DNA from 3 places in the Kribbella sp. NPDC049174 genome. Region 1 is predicted to be linked to each of the others. Evidence: riboswitches for the same ligand, from Rfam matches in the RefSeq annotation. Region 1 holds a riboswitch; each other region holds the start of a gene.
The links. Region 1 has a riboswitch for thiamine pyrophosphate ahead of thiC (phosphomethylpyrimidine synthase ThiC). Riboswitches for the same ligand answer to the same signal wherever they lie in the genome.
Positions count from the first base shown of each region.

Region 1 (5,834 bases):
TCGAGCACGTCGCCAACACGGTCGAGCAGATCGCCGTCAAGGAGAGCTGAGCGTGGAATTCGCGCTCGTCGTCGCGGTCATCGTCATCGCCTTGACGTTCGACTACACCAACGGCTTCCACGACGCGGCGAACGCGATCGCGACCTCGGTCTCCACCCGGGCGTTGACGCCACGGGTCGCGCTGGCGATGGCCGCGGTGATGAACTTCCTCGGCGCGTTCCTCGGTACCGAGGTGGCCGAGACCGTCGGCAAGGGCATCATCAGTATTCCGTCCGGCGAGCACGGGCTGGTCGTCGTGGTCGCCGCCCTGGTCGGCGCCATCACCTGGAACATGATCACCTGGTACTTCGGCCTGCCCAGTTCCTCGTCGCACGCGCTGATCGGCGGCCTGGTCGGAGCCGGGATCGCCTCGTCGAGCGTGGTGCTGTGGTCCGGCATCGCCGACAAGGTCGTCATCCCGATGGTGCTGTCGCCCGCGATCGGCTTTTTCGGGGCGTTCATCCTGATGACGGCGATCCTGTGGATCTTCCGGCGCAGCAACCCCGGCAAGGTCACCCGCGGCTTCCGGTTGTCTCAGGTGGTGTCGGCCGCCGCGATGGCGCTCGGCCACGGCCTGCAGGACGCGCAGAAGACGATGGGCGTGATCTTCCTGGCCCTGGTCACCACCGGATACGTGCAGCCGGACGACGGCATCCCGACCTGGGTGAAGGTCGCTGCCGCGACCGCGATCTCGCTCGGCACCTACTCCGGGGGCTGGCGGATCATGCGCACCCTCGGTCGCCGGATCATCCACCTGGACCCGGCTCGCGGCTTCGCCTCCGAGTCGGTCGCCGCGACCGTCCTGTACGTGATGGCGATCGGTCTGCACGCGCCGGTCTCGACAACCCACACGATCACCTCGGCGGTGATGGGTGCCGGCGCGACCAAGCGGCTGTCCGCGGTCCGCTGGGGTGTTGCCAGGGGTATCGTCGCGGCCTGGATCCTGACCATCCCGGCCGCCGGTCTGGTCGCCGCCCTCTGCTACGGTCTGGCCCACCTGATCCTGGAGTGAGCCCGCCGTACCAGAGGCACACCTGACCGGTGTCTCAGCGGTTCCAGCGGCGTACTGCCTTGGCCACGTCCTTGGGGCGGATCGAGCCGAGGTTGAGCTCCCAGGTGGCGGCCAGGCGGTCGCCGAGCTCGGGCAGGTTCAGGTAGGCCTGCGGCCGGACGGCCATCACCCAGGTCGCCGCCGCCGCGTGGCCCTGCTGGAAGAGCAGGTGGTTCGCGGTCGCCTCGATCCGGCGGCGCTTCTCGCCGTCCAGCCGGCTGGACGCCCAGTCCTGCATGATCGAGCCGTCGTCCGCGGTCATCCGGGCCAGGTACGTCAGCGGCCCGCGCCAGAACCCGCGGCTGCCGATGTTGTCCAGGCTCTCCAGCGGGAACCAGCCGTTCTGGCAGCGCCGGCCGTTGATCGCGGCCTCGACCTCTCGGGCCTGGGCCGCGTTCAGGCCCTGGACCGCCCAGTCGAGGAAGTACAGGCCGACGTCGGGGACCTCCTCCGCGACGTGTGGCGCCACGGTCAGCGTCCCCGGCTCGAAGAGATGCAGCTCTTCGGGTGATTCCAACACAACTTCCCCCGCCCACCTGAGTACGACGGCCGCGCACGCCACCGCGCGGCCGGGAACACAGGGACCCCCCAGGTTCCTGCACTGTCAACAGAGGTTCTTCGTACCCTCGTGCCGATCCGGGGTCAAGGTGTTGTCCGATTGCCGACTACTGCTGAGGCAAACGTCTACTTCTTCCGGTCCGCCCGGCGGGCCAGCTCCTCCTGGTCCAGCCGCTCGGCTTCGGCGGGGGTCGGGGCGCTGCCGCCGTACGAGGCAGGCAGCCACCAGGCGCCGGCCGGCTGCTCGGGGTAGGCGCGGATGGTGCGGTCGAGCATGCCGGCCATCGTCGAGCGCAGATGTGCGGTCGCCTCGACCGCGTCGTCGCCCCGGGTGACGGTGATCGGCTCGCCGACCGTGATCGCGATCGTGCGGTGCCGGGAGAAGTCGCGCGGATGGTCCTTGGTCAGCATCCGCTGCGTCCCCCACAGGATCAGCGGGATCACCGGTACGCCGGCCGCCGCGGCCATCCGGACCGTGCCGGACTTGAACTCCTTCAACTCGAACGACCGGCTGATCGTCGCCTCCGGGAAGACGCCGACGACCTCACCCGCGTTCAGGTACTGCAGCGCCTGCCGGTACGACGCCGTACCGGCCGCACGGTCCACCGGGATGTGGTGCATACCGCGCATCAGCGGACCCGAGTACCGGTTGCGGAACAAGACCTCCTTGGCCATGAACCGGACCAGCCGTTTGCTCGGGACCGCGCCGAACCCGCCGAGGACGAAGTCGACGTACGAGATGTGGTTCAACGCGATCACCGCGCCGCCGGCCCGTGGCACGTTCTCCGTCCCGGTCAGCTGGAACTTCAGGTCCAGCACCTTGAACGCCGTCTTCGCGAAGCCGATCACCGGCGGGTATACGAGGTCTCGCATCCCCCGACGCTACCGGGCCGGTCAAGACGGCAGGTTAAGGTGACCGTTGACAATTGGAGATCGCGGGAGCTCGCACCGTAGCGGGCTGAGAGGGCGGCTGGGTGAACCGGCGCCGCCGACCGCCGAACCTGTCCGGGTAATTCCGGCGTAGGGAGCAGCATTGTGACAACCATCGGCAATTCTGTCCGTCCGTCTGTCACCACCGGCCCGATCTCGGGCTCGGAGAAGATCTATCGCGGTGAGCTGGGTGTCCCGGCCCGCCGGGTCCACCTCACCAACGGCGAGCACTTCGACCTGTACGACACCTCCGGTCCGTACACCGACGCGTCCGCGACCATCGACGTCCAGGCTGGTCTGCCGGCGCTGCGGCGGGACTGGATCGCCGGTCGCGAGCCGTCGACCCAGCTCGCGCACGCGCGAGCCGGGACCATCACCGAGGAGATGAGGTACGTCGCCGTCCGCGAGGGCGTCGACCCGGAGTTCGTCCGGGCCGAGGTGGCCCGCGGCCGGGCGGTGATCCCGGCGAACCGGCGGCACCCCGAGTCCGAGCCGATGATCATCGGGAAGAAGTTCCTGGTGAAGGTGAACGCGAACATCGGCAACTCGGCCGTCACCAGCTCGGTCGAGGAAGAGGTCGAGAAGCTGGTCTGGGCGACCCGGTGGGGCGCGGACACGGTGATGGACCTGTCCACCGGCAAGAACATCCACGAGACCCGCGAGTGGATCCTGCGGAACTCACCGGTGCCGATCGGGACGGTGCCGCTGTATCAGGCACTGGAGAAGGTGAAGGGCGATCCGGCCGCGCTGTCGTGGGAGGTCTACGGCGACACGGTGATCGAGCAGTGCGAGCAGGGCGTGGACTACATGACCGTGCACGCCGGCGTACTGCTGCGGTACGTCCCGCTGACCGCGCAACGGATCACCGGGATCGTGTCGCGCGGCGGTTCGATCATGGCCGCGTGGTGCCTGGCACATCACCAGGAGTCCTTCCTCTACACGCATTTCGCCGAGCTCTGCGAGATCCTGCGGTCGTACGACGTGACGTTCTCGCTGGGCGACGGGCTCCGGCCGGGATGTATCGCGGACGCCAACGACGCTGCGCAGTTCGCCGAGCTGCGGACCCTCGGTGAGCTGACCAGGATCGCCTGGGAGCACGACGTCCAGGTGATGATCGAGGGGCCGGGACACGTGCCGATGCACAAGATCGCCGAGAACGTCCGGCTCGAGGAGGAGCTGTGCGGTGAGGCGCCGTTCTACACCTTGGGGCCGTTGGCAACTGATGTGGCGCCGGCCTACGACCACATCACCAGCGCGATCGGCGCGGCCCAGATCGGCTGGCTGGGTACGGCGATGCTCTGCTATGTCACGCCCAAGGAACACCTCGGTCTGCCGGACCGCGACGACGTGAAGACCGGTGTGATCACCTACAAGATCGCTGCCCACGCGGCCGATCTGGCCAAGGGACACCCCGGGGCGCAGGACTGGGACGACACGTTGTCCAAGGCAAGGTTCGAGTTCCGCTGGGAGGACCAGTTCAACCTCTCGCTGGACCCGGACACCGCACGGTCCTTCCATGACCAGACGCTGCCGGCCGAGCCGGCCAAGACCGCCCACTTCTGCTCGATGTGCGGTCCGAAGTTCTGCTCGATGCGGATCACTGCCGACATCCGCGCCTACGCCGAGGAGAAGGGCCTGACCTCGACCGAGGCCATCGAGGCCGGTTTCGCGGAGATGTCCGACACCTTCAAGGCGCACGACAAGAAGCTGTACCTGCCGCTGGCCGACTGAGTCGCTTCGGACCCGGAGTACGCCGTACTCCGGGCCCGAACCGTGCTGACGCGCAGTGAAGTCGCGGGGCGAGTCGAGATGCCGAGGGCCCGGGACTGAGCGGAGAATGAGGAGATCGGCGGGCCTGCGGGGCGATCACTGAGAGTGATCGGGTGAACCGATTCAGGTTTTTTCCTTCACTCTACGTGAATAAGACTGTAGCCTTAATGCGTTGGGAAGGAGGTGCAGGGCGGTGGTCTTCGTTCTCACGGTAGATCAACGGGGCAGCCGAAGCATGACCGATCTCGTACCCGAGCTACTGAACACCCTGAACCGACGGCCGCGGCGGACCGGGTTGCTCCGGAAGTTCGAGCGGACGGCCGGCGACGAGGTGCAGGGCGTGCTCTCGGAGGCTCGCGCCACCATCGACGTGATCGTGGAGCTGCTGCGCTCGGACACGTGGTATGTCGGGCTCGGCATCGGCGACGTCGCCCAGCCCTTGCCGCGCAGTACCAGGGCAGGCAGCGGCGACGCGTTCGTGCACGCGCGGGAAGCGGTGAACCGGGCCAAGTCGAGCCCGCACCACGTCAACGTGGTCGGGACCGATGCCCGCGTCGCCGAGCAGGTGGAGACGGTGCTGTGGCTGATGGCGTCGGTGCTGCGGCGCCGGAGTGAGCGCGGCTGGGCCGTGGCCGACCTGTTGGCCGAAGGACTCACCAGGCGGGAGATCGGCGTGAAGCTGGGGATCAGCCAGTCGGCGGTGACGCAACGGGCCCAGGCGGCCGGCTTCGTCGAGGAGCAACGTGGACGGGTGCTGGCAGCCGAGTTGCTGGGCGCCGGGGCCGCGGCGTGACGGCTCTGATCCTGTCGCTGACCGCGGCAGCCCTGGTCCTCGCCGTACTGGCCTGGGTGCCGAAGGCCGGCTCCACAGTGCAGATCGTGCTCAGCGGCGTGATGCTGGTCTGCCTGGTGGCAGTCGGCCTCTTGCTGCTGGCAGGCGACGGTGTGGAGGGCTGGGTCGAGCGCTGGTGGAACGTACTGCTCCTACTGGCCGGAGGCCTCGCCGTCACCGGTGGCGGCCCGCTGACGACGTCTGTGCTGGCTCTGGTCGACCGGGGCAACACCAGAGCCCAATCGACGCAGAAAGCCGGTGAGGTACTGCGTGGAGGCGCGCTGATCGGCTCACTCGAGCGCGGCGCCATCTACGCCGCTCTGGTGGCGGGCTGGCCGGAGGGCCTCGCGATCGTGCTGGCCATCAAGGGACTGGCCCGCTACCCCGAGCTGCGCAGCCCCGACCAGCCGGCCTCCGTCACCCCGCAGGCCGTCGCCGAACGCTTCATCATCGGCACCTTCACCAGCGTGCTCTGGTCCGTCACCTGCGCCGGCTTCCTGCTGTCGCGCTAGTTCGACCTGATCACGTACGTCGACATCACCTTGTCGTGCCAGGTCTGCTTCTGGTCGTCCCACAGCGGCCACAGCAGGTTCAGGAAGCAGGCGTTGTTGAAGAGCCCGGCCAGGAACTCGCGGAGGAACGCCTTGCCGGCGC
Region 1 is NZ_JBICSZ010000002.1:115,964-121,797, forward strand. Features, by position in the region: gene ACGFIF_RS11030 (DUF47 domain-containing protein) at 1-50, shown strand, start outside; gene ACGFIF_RS11035 (anion permease) at 53-1,051, shown strand; gene ACGFIF_RS11040 (hypothetical protein) at 1,086-1,610, opposite strand; gene ACGFIF_RS11045 (lysophospholipid acyltransferase family protein) at 1,775-2,521, opposite strand; TPP riboswitch at 2,574-2,693, shown strand; gene thiC (phosphomethylpyrimidine synthase ThiC) at 2,684-4,309, shown strand; gene ACGFIF_RS11055 (transposase) at 4,584-5,141, shown strand; gene ACGFIF_RS11060 (hypothetical protein) at 5,138-5,692, shown strand; gene ACGFIF_RS11065 (RDD family protein) at 5,689-5,834, opposite strand, start outside.

Region 2 (5,834 bases), on a different contig from region 1:
GTGTTCATCGCGCTCCGGGAGCGTGGCGCGAGACGGTACATCCTGGTGACGTTGGCGACCATGCCCGACTGCATCGACACATCGAGCACCAGCACCCCGGCGACCAGAAGGCCGAGCCCGAGCGGTCCACCCAGAAGCGCACCCAGCATGAGTACGGCGGCCGCGCAGGTGCCGGCCAGGATCCACGATGTGACCACGTCCGGGCTTCGGCGATCGACCAACCGACCGGTCACCGGAACCAGGGCCATCGTGGCGATCGCCACCAGACTCACCCACCCAAGCGCACCGGCGCCGAGACCGAACTCGTCCCGCAGGACCAGGACCAACGTCGCCCAGGTCCCGGTGAACCCCGCGAACGAGCAGGCCTGGTAGAACGCCGATCGGCGCAGCCCGGGACGCAGCCGCAACTGATCGAGCGGTCGCCGTAAGTACCCCGGAAAGTCCACCGGCTCGACGCTCTCCGGCACCGGCAGCCGCGTCCACGCGACCACCGCGCACACCACTGCGAGGGCGGCCGCACCGAAGTACGCGTACCGCCAGGAGTACTCCTCGCCGAGATAGCCGGCCACCGCGCGCGAGGCGATCATCCCGGGGATGCCGACGCTGAGCAGGACGCTGTTCACGCTGCCCAGCCGTCGGGATCCGGTCATGCCCGCGACGTACGGTCCGATCACCGGGGAGGCCACGGTCGCGCAGCCCATCAGGAACGAGGCCAGCACGAGGACCGGCAACGACGGTGCGACGGCCGCGGTGAAGGCGAAGACCGAGACGCTGCCGAAGAGGATGGTGAGCAGGCGGCGCTGCGCCCCGGTATCACCGAGCGGTACGACGGCCAGGATGCCGGCGGCGTACCCAGCTTGCGGCGCGGTCACAACCAGGGCCGCATCCGCGGGCGGCACCTGCAGCGACGCGGCCACGTACGGCAGCAGCGCCTGCGGGAAGTAGACCATGCCGACACCGACGGCGGAGCACACTGCCAGTACGCCGAGCAGCGCTGTCTGTGGTCGTGCGTCGGGGGGAGCCTCGGTGAGCATGGGCTCGACTGTCCCCCGGCGTTCTGTCCGGCCGGGAACGATTTAGGATCCGGCTACATCGACGGAGGTGACGGCTGTGCTCACCTATGAGCTGACTTCGCGAGATCTCGAGGACGTCCGGTTCGCGATCTCGCCGGCCGCCGAGACCGTGCTGTCGCTGCGGGCGCTGCAGGACCCCGGCCGCTTCCCCTTCCAGCTGCCGTGGGTCCGCGCGGTTCAGCCGCTGCTCCCGGCGCTGGACTGGAGCGTGCTGCGCCTGCTGGTCAACGACACGATGGGCAGCCCGGACTTCCTCACGCCGCGTCCCACCTCGCCGCTGACCCAGATCCAGGACGAGCTCGATATCATCGCGGCGGTGGACCGGGCCACCTTCGACCGGCAGCTTGTCGCGGTGAACCGGGAACTGCCCGGCGAGCTGGCCGGTTCCGACGGCGTCTCCAGAGTGGTCGAGGCCCTGCGCGAGTACTGGCAGACGGTGATGGCGCCGTACTGGCCGCGGATGCGTACGGTCCTGTCCGCCGACATCAGCTTCCGCGGCCATGTGATCACCCAGCACGGCACCGGCGTGATGCTCAACGAGCTCGGGCCCGCGATCAGTTACGCCGACGGGCTGCTACGCATCGATCGGGTCGCCAATCCGAGCCGAACCGAGCGGATCGACGGCCGCGGACTGGTCCTGCAGCCGACCCTCTTCGGGCCGCACGCGGTCATTCCGTTCGACATCGGCGCGGAGCCGTTGCTCGGCTATCCACCGCGTGGTCAGGGACACCTCTGGACCGTCGCCGAACCACCGTCGCGGCGGGATCTCGGCCGGCTCGTCGGTACGGCGCGTGCCCGCATCCTGGCGCTGCTCACCCATCCCCGGACGACGAGCGACATCGCCGCGGAGCTGAAGGTCACCCCGTCCGCCGTGAGCCAGCACCTCCAACTGCTCCGGCGTACCGGACTGGTCGAGCCGCAACGCACCGGAAAGCAGGTGCTGTACCGGCCGACGGAACTCGCCGCGCTGCTCACCGGCACCGATCTGTTAGGGTCGAAAGTGCCGCGGGAGCTCACACCGGAGTGGGCTGAGAGGGCGACTGACGAGGGCGTCGCCGACCGCTGAACCTGAATCGGGTAATTCCGGCGTAGGGAGGAAGCGATGAACTACGACGTATGGGTCAACGGCACGGCCACGACCGTTCCACCGGATCGATCTGTGGCCGATCTGGTCCGGGAGTACTCCGACCGGCAGACCGGGATCGCGGTCGCGGTCAACCAGACCGTGCTCACCCGGGACGAGTGGGCCGCCACCATACTCACCGACGGCGATCGGGTCGAGATCGTCAGCGCGGTCCAGGGAGGCTGACATGGACGATCCACTGGAGCTCGGCGGCCGGACCTACACCTCCCGGCTGATCATGGGCACGGGTGGTGCCGCGAACCTCGAGGTGATGGAGGAGGCATTGATTGCCTCTGGCACCCAACTCACCACGGTCGCGATGCGCCGGCTCGGCACCGGCCACGAGGGCTCGATCCTCGACGTACTGAAGAAGCACGGCATCGAAGTACTGCCCAACACCGCCGGTTGCCACACGGCGGCGGAGGCTGTGCTCACCGCGAAGCTCGCCCGCGAGGCGCTGGAGACGGACCTGATCAAGGTCGAGGTTGTGGCCGACGATCACCTGCTGATGCCGGATCCGGTCGAGTTGCTGGATGCCGTGGACGCGTTGATCGCGGACGGATTCACCGTGCTGCCCTACACCAACGACGATCCGATCCTGGCGCGTCGACTCGAGCAGGCCGGATGCGCCGCGGTGATGCCGTTGGCCGCGCCGATCGGGTCCGCCCTCGGCATCCGCAATCCACACAACCTCGCGCTCATCGCCGAGGCCGCGAACGTCCCGGTGATCGTCGACGCCGGCATCGGTACGGCGAGTGACGCCGCGCTGGCCATGGAGCTCGGCTGCGACGCCGTCATGCTCGCCACCCCGGTCACCCGAGCCGAAAAGCCCGCCCTGATGGCCGCCGCGATGCGCGATGCCGTCAACGCCGGCCGTGCCGCCCGCCTGGCCGGCCGGGTCCCCCGCCGCTGGCACTCAGCCCTCGCCTCGTCCCCGGTGACAGGCCTACCGACCTTCTGAGAGGACCCTCCCAGCCAGGTCCGGGGCCTCGGTGAGGTCGATGGAGCGGTCGAGCAGTAAGGCGGTCAGGGACAAGGAGAGGTCCTGGTCGGGCTGTAGCGCCAAGGCGCTTTGCCAGGCCAGGGCTGGGCCGGCGCCTACGTAGTCGGTGGAGCGGAGGAACCACGGGCGCACACCGTCGGACTGCACGAGTAGCAAGGTGGTGACGGTGTCGCCGCGTTGCTGGACGAAGGCCAGCCAGGGGCTCAGGGAGCCGTAGGCGGCGTCAGTGCCTTCGCCGGCTTCGCTCAGCACCACAGTGGTTTCCGCGGACGGCAGTCGCCAGAAGATGCCGCCGTACCCGGCGCCGGGCCGTCCCGCGGTGGCCGGGCTGTCGATGCGGATCGGGCCGTAGCGGGCGGTGAGGACGCTGTTCCAGTCGAGTCGCCAGCCGCCTTCGGCCAGTGCGCCGCTGAGTCGTCGGCGTTCGACCAGTTGCGGCCGGCCCTGTTCGTCGTACCAGGTGATCTCGTCGGTCAGCGAGTTACCCGGACCGTCGTCGACGGTGACACCGCGGCTGCGCTGCTGGCCGTGGTTCGTCAGCAAGGTCGGACCGCGGCCGGGGAGGAACGTGCGGCCACCCCAGTGTGACGTTCCGTTGACTCCGGCAACGGCCAGTGAGACGCCGTAGTGATGCCGGTGATCGACCGGGCTCACCTCGGTCAACGGGTTGCCGCCGAGGGTTCGAACAGGATGCAGATAAGGCCGCGGTGAATGCACCTGCGGCATCCGACGGCCGAACTCGTAGTGCGCCAGCAGCCCCGACGAGGAACCCAGCACGAAGATGTCCCCCTGCTGCTGCCAGCGGATCGGCCCCAACCGCCCGCGCGGCGCATCCCCTTGCAACCGGGTCGCCTGCGGCACCGGACCGGTACTCGCCCGCAATGCCAGCCGCAGATCCGGTACGCCGTCCACCTCGCCCTCCGACCCCGCGATCTGCGCGTACAAGACCTGCCAGGCCAACTCACCCAACCCCTGCTGCGGAACCCGCACCGTCGTCAGCGACGGAACGGCGAACCGCGACAACCCGATGTCGTCCATCCCGGCCACCGACAGATCAGCCGGTACGGCGACGCCGACCTCGTTGAGCCTCGCCAGCAGACCGAAGGCGACCAGATCGTTGAACGCGACGACGGCCGTGACCTGGGACTCCAGCACCCGCTCGACCGCGGCGTACCCGTCCTCGATCGACGAACCGCACTCCAACCGGACGATCTCCAGCCCGGGGATCTCCCGCTCGGCGATCTCCAGTGAGCGCAGGCGATCCGTATTCGACGCGCTCCCCACCGGCCCGGCCAGGTAGGCGAGCCGCCGATGTCCGAGGCCGACGAGATGGTCGACCACGATCCGCACCGCCCTGCCGAAATCGACCCCGACCGTGGCGACGTCGGACGGCCCCTGGCGATTGACCAGGATGACCGGCTTCACCTCCGGCAGCAGCTCGAGCAGGCTGTCCTCGGCCAGCCGCGGCGAGACCATGATGAGCGCGTCGCACCGGCGCCGGGCCTCCACCGCGATATCCGCCTCGGCCATCGGGTCCTCGTCGGTTTCGGCGACCAGGACCCGGTAGCCGGCCGCGGCCGAAGCGTTGGTGATACCGCGCATGATCTGCTGGAACAGTGGGTTGCCCAGGTCCGGAACCACCAGCGCGACCATGTTCGTCCGGCCGAGGGACAGGTTGCGGGCCAGGTCGCTGGGCCGGTAGTTCAGCCGGTCGGCGGCGGCCCGGACGCGTTCGGCGATCTCCGGCGCGACGGTGAGGCGGCCGTTCATCACCCGCGACACGGTCGCCCGCGACACCTCCGCCGCCCGCGCGACGTCGGCGATCGTGATCGAGTCCTTCGGTGTCCTGCCCATCAAGCCGTCTCTCGCTCGGTTACCCGGACCGGGCCGAACACGGCCCCGCCACCATCCATCGTGCCTTGTGGCGCCGCCGCGAACAGCCCCACCTCGGCGCCGATCCACCGTCCCTCCACAGCCTGGAAGACCTTGGCGATCTCCACCCACTCACCGCCCGCCCGATAGGAGAACCGCACCACCGCATTCTCATCGACGTCAGCGGCCAAATCGACGTATGGCGTCTCCACTGGAGCCTGGTGGAGGAGGTCCTCATCCGGTGTACCGCGCTCGCGCAGTACGACGTCCGTCCCGGTCGGCGTGCGATGGAGGCCGATCCACGCATACGTCTGGCCCAGTACGACGAGACCGGCTCGAGCACCCGGCCCGCCGCCGTCGAGCCGGACGGACGTCTCGAACCGCCGGCGATGTCCGGGTAGCTGCTGCCCGAGCACCTGCGGGAGATTCCGCAGATCGCCGTCGTCGTCCGGGAACACAGCCAATCGCAATGAGCCGTCCTTCGGAGCGTCGTACCAGTCGGGCCGCGGGTTCGCCTGCCAGTGCCAGATCGGCGACAACTCCGGCCCCTCGAAGGCATCGCTCCGCTCGGGCTCACGCTGCTCGCCGGCCGGTAGCGGATGCCGCAGTACCGGCTCTCCGCCATCACCGATGACAGGCCAGCCGTCCTCCCAGGTCATCGGCTGCAGATGTACGACGCGACCCGCCGGACCGCGATCGGAGAAGTGCAGGAACCAGTCCTCGCCGGCCGGTGTGTCCACCCACGCACCCTGATGCGGCCCGT
Region 2 is NZ_JBICSZ010000015.1:96,019-101,852, reverse strand. Features, by position in the region: gene ACGFIF_RS41585 (MFS transporter) at 1-1,034, opposite strand, end outside; partial or broken gene ACGFIF_RS41580 (DUF5937 family protein) at 1,309-1,944, shown strand; TPP riboswitch at 2,069-2,185, shown strand; gene thiS (sulfur carrier protein ThiS) at 2,176-2,382, shown strand; gene ACGFIF_RS41570 (thiazole synthase) at 2,384-3,157, shown strand; gene ACGFIF_RS41565 (DUF6807 family protein) at 3,143-5,053, opposite strand; gene ACGFIF_RS41560 (family 43 glycosylhydrolase) at 5,053-5,834, opposite strand, start outside.
Region 2: it holds a riboswitch for thiamine pyrophosphate, as region 1 does, so the genes downstream of both, thiS (sulfur carrier protein ThiS) here and thiC (phosphomethylpyrimidine synthase ThiC) in region 1, are expected to answer to the same signal.

Region 3 (5,834 bases), on a different contig from region 1:
GGCGTCTACTGCCTCGCGGTCGTCGTGGTCGGCGATCCGGACCTGTACGGACTTCTCCGCCAGCGCGGCCGCCTTGGCGGGATCTCTGGCGATCGCCACGACGCGCTCGGCCGGAACCCGGGCGAGCAACTGATCGATCACCAAGGTACCGAGCGTGCCGGTCGCGCCGGTGACGGCGATGAGGTCGGACATGACGAGTTCCTCCCGGAGTGTGCGTGGCAGGCGACGACCGCAGCAATTTTCGTTCGTACTACGAACCATATTAGTTCGTAGTACGAACCGCAACCCTTCGGGTGAAGATCCCGATATCAGGCTTGACGTTCGTCCAGTTCCATGAACACCACCGGGACCTCGTTGTCCACGACGACGCGGCCCAGCAGGCCGGCGAGCGTCTCACGCTCCGCCGCACTGAGACCGTCCGGCAGGCGGTCGATCCGCCGGCACGTCTCGGCGTAGAACTCTTCCGCGACGTCCTCTCCGCGCGGGGTGAGCGCGACCCGGACGGCCCTGGTGTCCCGCGGATCCGGCTCGCGCCGGACCAGGCCGTTGCGCACGGTCCGGTCGACGAGTCCGGTCATGCTCGACTTCGCCAGCCCGAGCATCGCGCCCAGTTCGCCCATTCCGTACGGCTGTGCCATCAGTACGCAGAGCAGTTGCCCCTGCTGCGGGGTCAGGCCACGCTCGCGACTCGCCTCGGCATACACCGCATTCACCAAGAATGCCGACCGGACAAGCCCAGCCACCACGCCGATACGCCCGTCATCATTCTTCGCCACCCGGCCAAGATACCAGCGGCGCCACCAACAGTTCGTGACACGAATCATCCCGGGCGGCGTGGATCAGCCGGCCCGCACCTGCCGGCGCCTTGGGATCGTTTGTGCGGGAGGGCATGAAGGTGGCTTTCGGGAGGGAGGACTGGGTGGGTAGGGTGAATCGTCATGACCACCGGGCGGACTGGCCAGCGCGCGGATGCGGCTGCCCAGAAGCGACGCGGTGGGCGGCACAGCCGGAAGAAGTCGCACAAGGTGCAGTGGTTCTCGGTGACCGCGCTGGCGGTGCTGGGGACAGTGATGGTGGCGCATCCGGACGCGACCAACCGGCGGAGTCTGGCGGCCGAAGTGGTGGCCGGGGTTGCCGCGTCGGCGACCGAGGCGCCGTTCACGACGCCGACACCGAAGCCGGTGGCGACGCCGACGCAGAAGTTCACCACGCCGTTGCGCCCGGCACCGACGCTGACCCGGCCGCCGAAGGGCTCGAAGCCGAACTACTCGGTCTCCACCGGCAAGCTCGCCGTCGTCCCGGGGCTCAACAAGGCCACCGGCATCCGCGACAAGCTGACCTACCGGGTCGAGATCGAGCAGGGCCTGTCGGTCAACGGCGACGCGGTCGCGGCGGCCATTCACAAGACACTGACCGACGCGCGCGGCTGGCAGGCGATCCACCCGGTCAACTTCGAGCGGACCGACAAGGTCGACGCCGACCTGCGCATCATCCTGGCCACGCCGACGCTGACCGACAAGCTGTGCCTGCCGCTCGACACCGGCGGTGAGGTCTCCTGCCGGGTCGAGGACCGCGTCGTGCTGAACGCGAAGCGCTGGATGTACGCGGTCCCGGCGTACTCGGGGAACGTCGCCCTCTACCGCAGCTACCTGGTCAACCACGAGGTCGGGCACGCACTCGGCCACGGCCACTCCACCTGCACCAAGGCGAAGACCCCCGCGCCGGTGATGATGCAGCAGACCAAGGGCCTCGGCGGCTGCCTCCCGAACGCCTGGCCGACGATCAAGGCGACCTGAGCGAAGCCCTCGTTCGTGAGAAGCTGAGTCCGAGGGGAGGGAGCAGCGATGTCGTCACAGGATTTCCCGACGTACGGCCGCGACGAGCAACCGGAGCAGCCGACCGAGGAGCAGCACTACGCCCCGCCTGCTCCGTACGGCGGCAGCTCCTACGGCTCCACGCCGCACGGCCAGCCCCATCCGGGCGGCTACGCCCAGCCCCAGCCCTACGGCACCCCACCGGGCCAGTACGGCGCGCCACCTCAAGCCCCGCCGCACGGACCACCTCAAGGACCACCCGGCGCGTACACCCAGCCGCCCAACTACCGTCCCGGCGCCCCGTACGGCACCGCCGCTCACCCGCAGCAACACGAGCTCCCGCAGTACGGTCGGGAACAACCCGTCGCACCGCGTGACCCCCGCGCGGCCCGCGTCGTACTGATCGCCGCGATCATCGCCGCCGTCTACGGCCTGCTGGTGCTCTCGGTCCAGCGGGTCGCCCTGCGCGAGATCTCCCAGGCACCCGGTTCGGCGCTGAACCACCCGCTCCGCACGGATGTCATCGACACGATCGGCCAGTTGCTGCTGCTCCTGGTCGGTGCGGCCGCGATCGCGATGTGGGCGCGCGACGTACTGGCCCGTCGCAAGGTCGGGCGTGAGCTCGACCCGATCGAGGTCGGCGGCCTGTTGCTGGTCGGGGTGGCGTTGGTGCCGATCGTGATCTGGGCGGTGATGGTCCTGTCGACCGGCATGGGCGCCATCGACGACTCGATCGATCGACTGCCCACGGCGTACGGCTGGGGCGGGATCGGCCTGCTGATCCTCTCCGTCGGCTTCTTCCTCGGGTACCGCGAGCTGAAGCCGCCCGTCGGCAACCCGGTCGTCCAGGCCGCGCCGGCCCGCGCGCCCTGGGAGTGAGCATTCCGATCGTCCTGGTCCCGGGCCTCGGCCTCGGGCCGCGCTCGTACGCGCCCACGGTCGAACACCTCACCACGCCGTACCGGATCGTCACGTTGCCCGGGTACGGCGAACCCGCCGAGCCCGGCGACGACCTCCGTCCACAAGCTCTGGGTACGGCGGTCGCGGACAAGATCCGGGAGCGGTCGGTCCTGGTCGGGCACTCGGCCGGCTGCCAGATCGTCGTGGAGACCGCGGTCGCCTACCCCGAACTCGTCCACGCGCTCGTCCTCATCGCCCCGACCGGAGATGTCCGCGCGTCGAGCTGGCTGGACCTCGCGGCCCGCTGGGTGGGCTCGGCCGTCCCGGAGTCCCCGCGTCTGATCCCGGCCCTCGCCCCGCAATACGCGCGGACCACGTTCTCCACGATCGCCCGGGCGGCGGAAGCGGCCAGACACCACGATCTGGCTGGGATCATCAGCCGGGTGCGGGCGCCGGTGGTGATCGTGCGTTGCCGGCACGACCACCTGTCGCCGGCCGAATGGATGGACCGGCTGGCCGAGCTCACTCACGGTGAGGCGCGGACCCTAGCGACCGGCTCCCATATGCCGGTGCTGACCAACGGTCCCGAGGTCGCCGCGCTCATCCAGCGGGCAGTGGCTGCGCCGGGTCCGGCCTGAAGCGCTATCGTTGACGCAGTAACAAACCTCTGCGGGAGCTCGCACCACGCGCGGGCTGAGAGGGCGACGCCGGGTCGCCGACCGCCTGAACCTGACCGGGTAATGCCGGCGTAGGGAGCGGGTCCAACCATGACCAATACCGCTGTTCGTCCTGCCGACCACACCGAGGCGCCGCTCGTCCTCACCACGGATGCGCCGCGCACTCTCGGCTTCCTCGACCAGTTCACCCTCTGGGGGAACCTCGGTATCTCACTGTTCGGCCCGGTCACCGGTGCGCTGGTCGCGGCGTACACGGGTTCGCTGGCACAAGGCCTGCTCGCGGTCGTGGTCGGCTGCGGGATCGGTGCGCTGGTGCTCGGCGGCGCGGCCGTGTTCGGTTCGCACACCGGAGCGCCGGCGATGGCGTGTCTGCGCGGACTGTTCGGCCGGCGCGGCTCGATGGCGCCGACGGTCCTGAACATCGCGCAGAACGTCGGCTGGGCGACGATGGAGATCATCGTCATCTCCTCGGCCGCGGTCGCGGTGACGAGTGAGCGGTGGCGCTGGCTGTTCGTCGTACTGGCCGGTGTGCTCGCGACGGCGATGGCGGTCCGGCCGCTCGGCAGTGTGAAACTGCTGCGGAAGTTCATGGTCTGGCTGGTGCTGATCGCGTCGGTCTATCTGTTCGTGCAGGTGCTCAGCAAGCCGGTGCAGGACCTGCCGCAGGACAGCGTCTTCGGCTTCTGGCCGGCCGTCGACCTGGCCGCCGCGGGCGTCGTGTCGTTCGCGCCGCTGGCCGCCGACTACACCCGGCACTCGCGCACCAACAAGGCCGCCTTCGCCGGATCGGCCCTCGGCTACGGCATCGCGGCGATCGCGTACTACGCACTCGGTGTGTTCGCGGTCGCGACGCTGCAGACCAACAGCACGGACGTGATCACCGCACTCGTCACGTTGCCGGCCGGCGCGATCGCACTGTTCGTGCTGCTGGTGGACGAGGTCGACGAGGCGTACGCGAACGTGTACTCGACCACGATGGCCGCGCACAACCTGATCGGTCATGTCGACCGGCGCTGGATCTCGATCGCCATCGGCGTGATCGCCACCGGTCTCGCGCTGGTGGTTGACCTGGGCAACTACACCCAGTTCCTCTACCTGATCGGCTCGGTCTTCGTCCCGCTGTTCGCGGTCGCGATCGCCGACTTCTTCGTGGTCAGCAAGATGAACTGGGACGTCTCCGGTACGGCGCGCTTCCGCTGGCAACCGGCCGTCGCCTGGCTGATCGGTTTCGTCGCCTACCAGCTGGTCAACCCGGGCACGGTGTCGGGCTGGTCCCCGTTCTGGCTCGACCTCCAGCAGCGCATCTTCGGCCACCAGCCCGTCCCCGGCTGGCTCGGCGCGACGTACACGTCCATCATCGTCTCGATGCTGGCCGCGATAATCCTCGGCCGGATCGGTCGCCGACCGCTGGACAACTGACCCGGAGTAACCGGGATACTTGCGCAATGCTGAACTCCGCACTGCGCAGCCGGGCCGAGTACGCGGAACTCGGGGCCGATGGGCTGGCCGCGCGTACCACGCCCGAGCGGGACGCGGCGATCGTGAAGGCCGTCGAGGAGCTCCTGGGCGGCCGTGAGTCGGTGCTCGACCTCTGCTGCGGGTACGGCCGGGTGGCGCTGCCGCTGCGCCGGGCCGGGAAGGTCGTGCGCGCGCTGGACATCTCGCCGAACCTGATCGAGGCCGGTAAGGCGAAGGCGGACGAGGAGGAGCTGTCGATCGACTGGGCGATCGGCTCGATGACCGACCTGCCGTACAAGTGGGACTCGTTCGACGCGGTGATCTGCCTGTGGACCGCGTTCCACGAACTGTTCGCCGAGGACGAGCAGATCTCCACGATCTGCGAGATCTCCCGGGTGCTGAAGCCGGGCGGCGTGGCGATCATCGAGGGCCCGGTCTGGGGCCCGGCGACGGCGGCCGAGATCGCCAACGGCATGCGCCAGGGGCCGGAGCACCGGATCGTCACGACTGAGCAGTTCGGCACCAGCAGCGTGCACTTCATCCACGACGAGATCAGCTACGGCCGGCTCTGCGCGGCCGCCGGCATCGAGGACTACAAGGTCTACAAGCGCGAGTGGGGCGGCCGCCGTCGCCTCATCCTGGAGATCCACGCACCCGCGGCAAGCTAGCCCTTCGGGGTGAGAAACCTTTGCAGTACGGCGGCCAAACCGTCAGGGTCGGCCAACATCGGCAGGTGACCGGTCTGGAGGGACTGGATCGAGGTGGCGCCCAGGGTCGCGGCGTAGGTGGCTTGCAGAGCGGGCGGCAGCTCCTTGTCGTTGGTGGTCTGGACGTAACCGCGCAGCGCCGGGAACTGGCGATCGCCGACCGGGTCGCGGTAGAGCTGCTGCGACTCGGGGCTGAACTCCTTCACGATCCGCGCCGCCTGCTCGTCGTCCAGGTCGCTGGCCAGGCCGGACCGGATCGCCTTGGCCGGCGGACGGGT
Region 3 is NZ_JBICSZ010000013.1:41,636-47,469, reverse strand. Features, by position in the region: gene ACGFIF_RS40150 (SDR family oxidoreductase) at 1-192, opposite strand, end outside; gene ACGFIF_RS40145 (MarR family winged helix-turn-helix transcriptional regulator) at 309-776, opposite strand; gene ACGFIF_RS40140 (DUF3152 domain-containing protein) at 939-1,796, shown strand; gene ACGFIF_RS40135 (hypothetical protein) at 1,845-2,693, shown strand; gene ACGFIF_RS40130 (alpha/beta fold hydrolase) at 2,690-3,352, shown strand; TPP riboswitch at 3,374-3,486, shown strand; gene ACGFIF_RS40125 (purine-cytosine permease family protein) at 3,482-4,810, shown strand; gene ACGFIF_RS40120 (class I SAM-dependent methyltransferase) at 4,837-5,517, shown strand; gene ACGFIF_RS40115 (alpha/beta fold hydrolase) at 5,514-5,834, opposite strand, start outside.
Region 3: it holds a riboswitch for thiamine pyrophosphate, as region 1 does, so the genes downstream of both, ACGFIF_RS40125 (purine-cytosine permease family protein) here and thiC (phosphomethylpyrimidine synthase ThiC) in region 1, are expected to answer to the same signal.